Regions from separate parts of the Arthrobacter sp. FW306-1B-G06A genome, predicted to be linked through region 1. Evidence: riboswitches for the same ligand, from Rfam matches in the RefSeq annotation. Region 1 holds a riboswitch; each other region holds the start of a gene.
The links. A riboswitch is a leader RNA that binds a small molecule or an ion and turns the genes downstream of it on or off. The one in region 1 is predicted to bind thiamine pyrophosphate.
Positions count from the first base shown of each region.

Region 2: another riboswitch for thiamine pyrophosphate. It lies ahead of thiO (glycine oxidase ThiO); the one in region 1 lies ahead of thiD (bifunctional hydroxymethylpyrimidine kinase/phosphomethylpyrimidine kinase).
Region 3: another riboswitch for thiamine pyrophosphate. It lies ahead of thiC (phosphomethylpyrimidine synthase ThiC); the one in region 1 lies ahead of thiD (bifunctional hydroxymethylpyrimidine kinase/phosphomethylpyrimidine kinase).

Region 1 is NZ_JBYSXB010000026.1:60,515-63,784, forward strand. It holds gene AC3WJM_RS14520 (Rne/Rng family ribonuclease) at 1-1,409, shown strand, start outside; TPP riboswitch at 1,554-1,650, shown strand; gene thiD (bifunctional hydroxymethylpyrimidine kinase/phosphomethylpyrimidine kinase) at 1,642-3,162, shown strand.
Region 2 is NZ_JBYSXB010000006.1:107,243-110,512, forward strand. It holds gene AC3WJM_RS04945 (RNB domain-containing ribonuclease) at 1-833, opposite strand, end outside; gene thiE (thiamine phosphate synthase) at 871-1,560, opposite strand; TPP riboswitch at 1,587-1,706, shown strand; gene thiO (glycine oxidase ThiO) at 1,698-3,002, shown strand; gene thiS (sulfur carrier protein ThiS) at 2,999-3,235, shown strand; gene AC3WJM_RS04965 (thiazole synthase) at 3,239-3,270, shown strand, end outside.
Region 3 is NZ_JBYSXB010000016.1:74,582-77,851, forward strand. It holds gene thiC (phosphomethylpyrimidine synthase ThiC) at 1-1,599, opposite strand, end outside; TPP riboswitch at 1,595-1,702, opposite strand; gene AC3WJM_RS10420 (amidohydrolase family protein) at 1,780-2,874, shown strand; gene AC3WJM_RS10425 (VOC family protein) at 2,953-3,270, shown strand, end outside.

The sequences.
Region 1 (3,270 bases):
TCCGTGACGTCTTCAACGAGGACTTCTCCAAGCTCATCGTCTCCGGCGATGAAGCCTGGGACACCATCGAGGCCTACGTCACGTACGTGGCGCCGGACCTGGTGGGACGCCTTGAGAAGTGGACCTCGGACCAGGACATTTTCTCGGCATGGCGCGTGGACGAACAGATCCACAAGGCCTTGGAGCGCAAGGTCTTCCTGCCCTCCGGTGGTTCGCTCGTGATCGACCGCACGGAGGCCATGACGGTTGTCGACGTCAACACCGGGAAGTTCACCGGCAGCGGCGGCAACCTCGAGGAGACCGTCACCAAGAACAACCTTGAGGCTGCCGAGGAAGTGGTCCGCCAGCTCCGCTTGCGCGACATCGGTGGAATCATCGTCATCGACTTCATCGACATGGTCCTGGAATCCAACCGCGATCTCGTGTTGCGCCGCCTGGTCGAGTGCCTCGGCCGGGACCGTACCAAGCACCAGGTCGCCGAGGTGACCTCGCTTGGATTGGTCCAGATGACCCGCAAGCGCATGGGCACCGGCCTGCTGGAGGTCTTCGGCGAGCAGTGCGAGACGTGCGCAGGGCGCGGAATCGTCACGCACGACGAGCCCGTGGAGCACCGTCGGGCCAACGTCGTGGCAGCTGAACACCACCACCCGCGCACGGAGTCACAGCCAGCCGTCCGCCCCGAGCAGCGCAAGCGTCGCCGCGGCCGCGGCACGGGGCCGGGGACCACTGAACTGCCCGTCACCCCTTCGGTGCCGGTCCACACTGTGGAATCCACCGACCCGAACCGGCAGGCAGCCACCCGTGCAGCCCTTGCCACCATCGCGGCTGCAGCCCACGCTGCCCACCTGCACGACGACGAGCTCCACCACGCGGCGGAATTGCTCGCCGACGGGCACGCAGCGGAAGTAGCCCCGGTCCAGGCCCCAGCGGCCCCGGTCCAGGCTCCGGCCGCTGCTTCGAGTGGCGAGGAACGTTCGAAGCCTGTGCTGCGATTCGGCGGCGAGGAAGTTGCGTTGCCTTTCGTCCATCACGAAGAGGAGGCTGCAAGTGGCACACCTGCCATGAGCCTGGACCTATTGGCACAGGCATTCGCAGGCCTCGGAGAAGCTCCGGACACCCCCACGACGTCAACGTCAGCCAAGGAAACCCCCGCAGGGGCCCCCGCAGCCGTTGCAAGCGGTGAATCCCCGGACTCGGGTTCGCGTGGACGCCGAGGCCGACGCAACCGTAGCGCCAGCCGGGCCCAGGGTGCCGCCAACGCCACCAACGTGGAGCACCACGAGGTTGCCGCGGCTGCTTCCGGTGGGGCCGCGCACGAGGCCAAGGCAGCAGACGCCGCCCCGACGAAGCCGACGGCGGCAGCGGAACCGATCATCCTCGGCGTCGGTGTGCCGAAGTCCGAACTCTGAACGCAGTACCGTGCCTAAGCCCCGGCCGTTTCCGCTCCTGTGGAAACCGCCGGGGTTTCGGCGTTGTGGGCCAATCCGCCGACCCTGGCAGTCCGGTTGCAATGGGCGATTTCAGCGGGCGAGGCGTGATCAGGGTTAAGCTGGGGGACTGACACGGGGTGCCGCGCACCGAGCCGGCTGAGACCAGACCCGTTGAACCTGTCCGGTTAGCACCGGCGAAGGGATGTCTCGCATGACTGTTTCGGCGCAATCATCTGTCTACCCGCTCAAGGCCATCCAGCGCCCCATCCCCAGGGTCCTCAGCATCGCCGGCTCGGACCCCTCAGGTGGTGCCGGGATCCAGGCAGACCTGAAGAGCATTGCGGCCAACGGCGGCTACGGCATGGCCGTCATCACGGCGCTCACTGTACAAAACACACAGGGCGTCACTGGCGTCCATGTGCCTCCCGTGGAGTTCCTGCGCCAGCAATTGGACGCCATTAGCGACGACATCACGGTTGATGCCGTCAAGATCGGCATGCTCGGGGACGCGGCGGTCATCCACGAAGTCCGCCGCTGGCTCGGCAAGGCGCGCCCCTCCGTCGTCGTCCTGGATCCAGTGATGATCGCGACCAGCGGCGACAGGCTCCTCGCGGAGTCCGCTGAAACCGCACTGCGGGAACTGCTGCCCCTCGCAGACCTGGTGACCCCCAACCTTCCGGAATTGGCCATGCTGCTTGGCGAGCCTGTTGCCACTGATTGGGCATCGGCGTTGGAGCAAGGCAAACGCCTGGCCGCTAGCTGCGGAAACACCGTCCTGGTGAAGGGGGGCCATCTGCAGGGAGCCGGCTGCCCCGATGCCCTGGTCAATACCGGGGGAGTCCTGAGCCAGGACGTGGTGGAATTCGCCGGCCAACGGGTGGAGACCCGCAATAGCCATGGGACGGGATGTTCCCTGTCGTCGGCGATGGCGACGGCCAAGGCGCGGCTCGGCGATTGGGAGTCTGCTTTGCGTGTCGTCAAGCCCTGGCTCCAGGAGGCGCTGACCCGGTCCGAGGTGCTGGAAGTAGGGAAGGGCAACGGGCCGATCCATCATTTCCACGCGCTCCAGCAGGCCCTTCAACCGGGGGACTTCGCCGTCCGGATGTGGGACGCCGCCCAAACGGAACTGGCAGCCATTTATGGCTTGGACTTCATCCAGCACTTGCAATCCGGTGGTCTCAGCGAAGCGAATTTCAGCTACTATCTGTCCCAGGATGCCATCTATCTCAACGGCTATTCCAGGGTCCTGGCGCGGGCAAGCGCCCTCGCTCCGAGTGAAACCGAACAGCTGTTCTGGGCCCGCGGCTCGCAGATGTGCCTTGAAGTCGAATCCGAGCTGCACCGGAATTGGCTCAGTGGACGCCAGGTGAGCGGAGAGCTGGGCCCGGTCACCAAGGCCTACGTGGACCACTTGCTGGCGGCATCGGCGTCGGGAAGCTATGCGGTGCTGGTTGCTGCCGTGTTGCCTTGCTACTGGTTGTACGCCGAGGTGGGACAGCGGCTCCACCATGGGTTTGTCGAGGCCGGAGCATCGGACAAGCACCCCTATGCGGATTGGCTGCGCACCTACGCGGACGAGGCGTTCGCGGAGGCCACCCGCAAGGCGATCGACATCACGGATGCCGCCGCGCAGGTTGCGTCGCCCGCAGAGCGCACAGCGATGATGGAGGCGTTTGCCCAATCCTGCCGCTATGAAACGGCGTTCTTCGATGCTCCAAGGTTGCACGGCTGAGCCGGTCTTCCGGGGAGGAGGCACCGGAACGGGGCCCGTCCCCGCAGGCGTTGCAGCGTGTCGGCGTGAGGATCCGAGCTTTTCACGGCCGGCAGGGTAAGGTGGACG
Region 2 (3,270 bases), on a different contig from region 1:
AGCAGCGAGCGCTCATCGGGAGCGGGCATGGTGCGCAGGATTCCAACCTTGCCGTCTAGCATCAGCTGGGCCGCCGCCATCCCGGTCATGAGCGAAATCTGGGCGTTCCAGTCCTCGACGGGCAGCGAGGGAGCTGCGACGATCCTGTACCCCCCGCCGTCGGGCAGTTGGACGATTTCTTGTTCAGGCATGTTCAGGCTCGCTCCGCCGCGGCGGCGTTCGAGTTCCACCCGTTTGAGCCCGACCTCCTTGAGTAACTGCAGGACGGGATCAGCCGTCCCGGAATCGATCGCGGACTGGACGCCCTTGTAGTTGAGCTTGGCGCGGCTGCGTACGCTTGCCCGGCGAACTGAGACGGTGCGGAACTCTGCTTCGGCATCGAGTTCGAAGTCCCACACGAACGCTCCGCAGTCCTGGCCCGCCAGCAGGCTTCCGGCGTGCTCGCTGATGATCTCGGGGTGCAGCGGTATGCGGCCGTCCGGCGCATAGTACGTCTGTCCCCGGTGGCGGGTCTCGGCGTCGAGCGCTCCTCCCGGTGGCACAAAGGAGGGCACATCGGAGATGGCGTAGAGAACCCTGTAACTATTCCCGGACCGCTCAATGAAGAGGGCCTGGTCGAGATCCGTGGAAGAGGCCGGGTCGATCGTGATGAACGGAACGCCCGTGAGGTCCTGCGCCGGCAGCCTGTGTCCTGAAACCGCGGCCTCCGCGTCGCGCAGTGCTTCAGCGGGATAACCCGCGGGCAGCTCGAGTTCGGTCCGAAGCGCCGCCAGTGCTTCCGCGAGCTGGTTCGACGTTTCAGAGACGTTCGGGGCTATGCGCTGATGTGACACGAAAGTCAGGGTAACTCCAAAATCTCCCGGCGTCTCGCTAGGCCGCCGCTGCGTCCAGTGCGGCCAGGAGTGCCTGGGCTGCCGCCGTCGGATCCCCGGCCTCGGTGATGGCGCGGACCACAACAATGCGGCTGGCGCCGGCCCTCACTACGTCTTCCACGTTGCTGAGATCGATGCCGCCGATCGCAAACCAAGGAAGCACTACGCCGCCGACGGTCTCTTCGTCTGCCTGCTTCACCGCATCGGCAGCGTACTTCACCAGATCGAGCCCGACGGCGGAGCGTCCAGGCTTGGTGGGCGTGGCCCACACAGGCCCGACGCAGAAGTAGTCCAAGCCGCTCCGGCCAGGCGACGCGGCGACGGCTGCGTCAATCTGCTCCGGCGTGTGCGTGGAGAGGCCGATGATGGTGGGGTCGTGGAGCAGCTTCCGGGCCGAGTGCAGCGAAATGTCCTTTTGGCCGATATGGAACACCGGTGCGCCGGCGAGGGACGCTACGTCCGCGCGGTCGTTGACTGCCCAGAGGCGCCCGTGACGCTGCGCCACGGATTGCAGGATCTCCAGGAGTTCCAGTTCCTCGGCCGCTTCAATGGTCTTGTCGCGCAGCTGGATGATGTCCACGCCGCCTTCGAATGCGGCATCGACAAACTGCTCAAAATCACCCTGTTGCGTGCGGGCGTCGGTGCAGAGGTACAGGCGGGCGGTGGTGTGGACATCGTGCGGGGTCATGGAAACAGAGTAGTTCCTCTAAACTGGGCTGGTACCGCGGGAGCCGCGGCGGCAGTCACAATCGCCGCGCGGCTGAGAGGGCTTCAGCGCCGACCGCTTGACCTGATCCGGCTAGTACCGGCGTAGGGAAGGACTCCATGGACGAAGTAAACACCCAGCACGGGCCCCTGCGTGCAGACGTGGCGGTGATCGGGGGCGGCGTCATTGGCCTGGGCATTGCATGGGAAGCCCGAAGGTCGGGCCGCTCGGTTGCCCTGATCGATCCCGCGCCGGCCAGCGGCGCTACTTTCGCGGCGGCGGGGATGTTGGCACCAGTCAGTGAACTGCACTACCAGGAAGAGGACCTCCTGGAGCTCATGCTCGAATCGTCGGCGTTGTGGCCGGACTTCGAACACAATGTGACCGGCTCACGAACCGGACGCAGCACGGGTTACCGGACGACGCCGACCCTCGCCGTGGGTGCGGACGCAGCGGACCGCCGGGCGCTCGCCGATCTTCGGGACGTCCAGCTGGCCCATGGCCTGGTGGTGGAATCCGTGCCGTTGCGCGAAGCACGGGAGCGTGAGCCGCTCTTGAGCCCGCAGATTTCCTGTGCCTTCGACATCCCGGGCGACCACCAAGTGGATCCTCGCCGGCTTTCGGCCGCGATTCTAGGCGCTTTGGCAGACCACGAGCCCGGTAGCTCCAGTTGGATTCCGGGGGCCGAGGACGGTTTCGCGGTCCGGGACACTGCGGCGGGCCTCCTGTGGGAGGACGGGCGCGCCGTCGGGGCCGTGCTCGGCTCAGGCATCGAAGTGCTTGCCACGGAAACGGTGGTAGCCAACGGACTCGATGCCGCCCGCGTAAAAGGACTGCCGGATGGATTGTCGCTCCCGTTGCGTCCCGTCTACGGCGACATACTGCGGCTGCGCGTCCCGGCCCACCTGCAACCGCTGGTCACCGCCACGGTCCGTGGAATGGTGCGCGGAGTGCCCGTCTACATCGTTCCCCGCGATGACGGGACCGTGGTGATCGGCGCGACGCAACGTGAGGACGGATTGTCGTCGTCCGGGGGAGCGGCCAACCCGGTGTCAGCCGGCGGCGTCTACCAATTGCTCCGCGACGCCCAGGTATTGGTTCCGGCCGTTGCCGAGCTGGAACTCCTCGAAGCAACTGCCCGGGCCCGTCCGGGCACCCCGGACAACGCACCGCTGCTGGGCCGCGTCGAAGGTCGGGAAGGAACCGTGCCCGGCCTCATCGTGGCCAGCGGCTTCTTCCGCCATGGCGTGCTCCTCACTCCGGCAGCGGCGAAAATCTGCGTTGGACTCATGGATGGCACCGCCGATCCCCGGTGGAACAAATTCCGCCCGGACCGCTTCTCCCGCCCGCACTCAGCAGCAAGGGCTTCCGCAGACGGCCCATCGGCCGATACCTTAAATCCCCTTCTGAAGGACCACGCATGAACATCAAATTGAACGGCGCAGACCACACGCTGAGCGACGACGCTTCCGTCACCACCCTTGTCAGCCACATCACCGGACGCGTTGTGGATTCCAGCGGCCAAGCGGCCGACGGACGCAAGATCGGCGTCGCCGTCGCACGCAATTCCGAAGTGGTGCCGCGCAGCCAGTGGGCTGCTACCGCGCTCGCAGAGGGCGATGAACTCGAAATCGTTACCGCAGTACAGGGAGGCTGAACCATGACCACAGCAAGCACTCACGAAGCAGGCAC
Region 3 (3,270 bases), on a different contig from region 1:
GGCCGGTTCTGCCGGGAGTGTCTCGTCGTGGAAGGATTCGGCCGTGACCGGATCCAACGACAGCGCGAACTGGTCACGCCAGCGGAACTCGAAGCGGGCCTTGGACAGCGCATCGTCGCGTTCGTGGGCGCCGGGGTGTCCCTTGGCCAGGTCAGCGGCGTGGGCGGCGATTTTGTACGTGATCACGCCGGTCTTGACGTCGTCCTTGTTGGGCAGGCCCAGATGTTCCTTCGGGGTGACGTAGCAAAGCATCGCGGTTCCGTAGCGTGCGATCTCCGTCGCGCCGATGGCGGAGGTGATGTGGTCGTAGCCCGGGGCGACGTCGGTGACAAGGGGGCCCAGCGTGTAGAACGGCGCGCCGTCACACAGCTCCTGCTGGCGCTCCACGTTCTCCCGCACCAAGTGGAACGGGATGTGTCCGGGGCCTTCGACCATGACCTGCACGTCGTACTGCCACGCGCGCTTCGTGAGCTCGGCCAAGGTGTCCAGCTCGGCGAACTGCGCGGCGTCGTTCGCGTCCGCCGTCGCGCCCGGGCGCAGTCCATCACCCAGCGAGAACGCGACGTCGTACTTGGCGAAGATTTCGCAGAGCTCGTCGAAGTGGGTGTAGAGGAAGTTTTCCTCGTGGTGGGCCAGGCACCAGCCCGCCATGATGGAGCCGCCACGGGAAACGATGCCCGTCACGCGGTTCGCGGTGAGCGGCACGTACCGCAGCAACACGCCGGCGTGGATGGTCATGTAGTCCACGCCCTGCTCGCACTGCTCAATGACGGTGTCGCGGAAGATTTCCCACGTGAGCTTGTTGGCTTCGCCGTTGACCTTCTCGAGGGCCTGGTAGATGGGTACCGTGCCGATCGGTACGGGGGAGTTACGAATGATCCATTCGCGGGTGGTGTGGATGTCATCGCCCGTGGACAGGTCCATGACGGTGTCGGCGCCCCATTGCGTTGCCCACTGCAACTTGTCCACTTCTTCGGCGATGGAGCTGGTGACGGCCGAGTTGCCGATATTGGCGTTGATCTTCACCAGGAACGCCTTGCCGATGATCATCGGTTCGGATTCGGGGTGGTTGATGTTGTTGGGGATGATGGCCCGGCCGGCAGCGACCTCGCTGCGGACGAGTTCCACATCGCAGTTTTCGCGAAGTGCCACGAACTGCATTTCGGGCGTGACGATGCCCTGTTTCGCGTAATGCATCTGTGTCACGGTCTTGCCGTCGACGGCGCGGCGGGGCACCGGCTGTGCCCCCTTCCACTCCGCGGAGGCGGCGCCGCGGCGCACGGCCGACTTGCCGTCGTCGAGCAGGTTCCGTTCGCGGCCGCTGTAGGCCTCAGTGTCGCCGCGGGCTTCGATCCACTCGCTGCGGAACGGTTCGAGGCCCACTACGGGATCACTCCCGGGTCCGGCGGTCCGGTACACCTGGAACGGGGCGTTGGCCTCGCCGTTGGGGGACGGTTCGAGGGCGATTTCCGTCACTGGAACCCGGATTCCCGTGTCGGCATCCTCCAGGAACGCGAGGGAATGCGACTTGAGGGATTGGGTCACATCGTGGTCCGATCCCTTTTGGGTAGGGCTCAGCTGTGTTTCTTTGGTGCTCAAAGGATTACTCACTTCCTTCGCCGGCATTACCCGGACAGGTTCAACGGTCGCAGGCTGCATCAGCCCGATCTCAGCCCTTGCAAGGGCCCCCGTGTGGTCGTAGACGAAGCTACCACAGCTGCCAGCGCTTGTGACAGATGTGACCGCGCCGGCGAAGCCCCCGGGAACTAGGGTGGAATCATGGCGGAAATCATCGAATTCAGCGGCGCCGTCCTCACCGGGCCGGAGGAGGAACGGCGCGGCCTCTGGTCGGTCGACGGACGGCTGACCTTCGTCCGGCCCCTTGCGAAGCCCGACGTCGTCCTGGACGGTTGGGTGCTTCCCGGCCTGGTCGACGCGCATTGCCACGTTGGCTTGGGCAAGGGCGGAGCTGTCGACGAGGAGACTGCCCGCCTGCAGGCGACTGCGGACCGGAATGCCGGGACCCTCTTGATCCGCGATGCCGGATCCGCAAGCGACACGCGCTGGCTGCAACGCCGGGCGGACATGCCGAGGATCATCCGCGCGGGCAGGCACATCGCGAGGCAACGGCGGTACATCCCCGGGCTGGCCGAAGAGGTGGAGCCGGAGGATCTGATGGAGGCAGTCCGCAAGCAGGCGCGGTCCGGAGACGGCTGGGTCAAGATCGTGGGGGACTGGATCGACCGCTCCGCCGGGGATCTCGGCCCGTCCTTTCCGGCCGCCGTCGTCAAGGACGCCGTCGCGGCCGCACACGACGAGGGGGCGCGGGTGACCGCCCATTGCTTCGCCGAAGGGACAATCGATGACATGCTCGACGCCGGGATCGACTGCATCGAGCACGCCACCGGATTATTGCCCCACCACATTCCCCGGCTGCTGGACCAGGATGTGCCGATTGTCCCCACGCTCATCAACATTGCGACGTTTCCGGCCATCGCGAAGCAGGCTGAAACCAAATTTCCGCGCTACGCCGCCCACATGATCGCGTTGTGGGAGGGCCGGCATGAGCGGGTCCTTGAGGCGTTCGACGCCGGAGTGCGGGTGTACGCCGGAACCGACGCCGGAAGCGTCATCAAACACGGCCGGATCGGCGAGGAGATCCTGGAACTCCAGCGGGCGGGTCTTCCGGCGGCCGCCGCCCTCGATGCTGCCTGCTGGTCCGCCCGTGAGTGGTTGGGTGCCGACGGCATCAGCGAAGGCGCCAGCGCAGACGTCGTGCTCTACGCAAAGGATCCCCGAGCGTCCCTTGAGATCATGCTGCAGCCACGATGCACCGTTCTGAGGGGACACATTTCAGGAAGCGCCGGGCATTAGGAATAAATTGAAGCTTCAAGTAATTTAGATACATAGAGGTTGCCGAAGGGCGGCGCCACAAAAAGCCGGGAGTTTCACATGACCATCACATCCAGCCAGGATCTCCTTCCTGCCGAACTCACCATGGGCACTGTCATGCTCAAAGTGGGGGACATGAAGCTCATGGGCGACTACTACCAGCGGGCGCTGGGGCTGGACGTTGTCGCCGAACAGGACGGCGGGCTCTACTTCGGCCGGCTAGGCAAGCCGTTGGTGCACCTCGCGCCGGCCGCTGGTCTCCAGATCCCGGGCCGCGGAGAGGCCGGACTCTTCCACACGGCGCTGCTTTTCGAGGATCAGCCCTCGCTCGCCGCAACTGTTGCCTCCGCCGCGCAGTACGAACCCCACGCCTTCGTC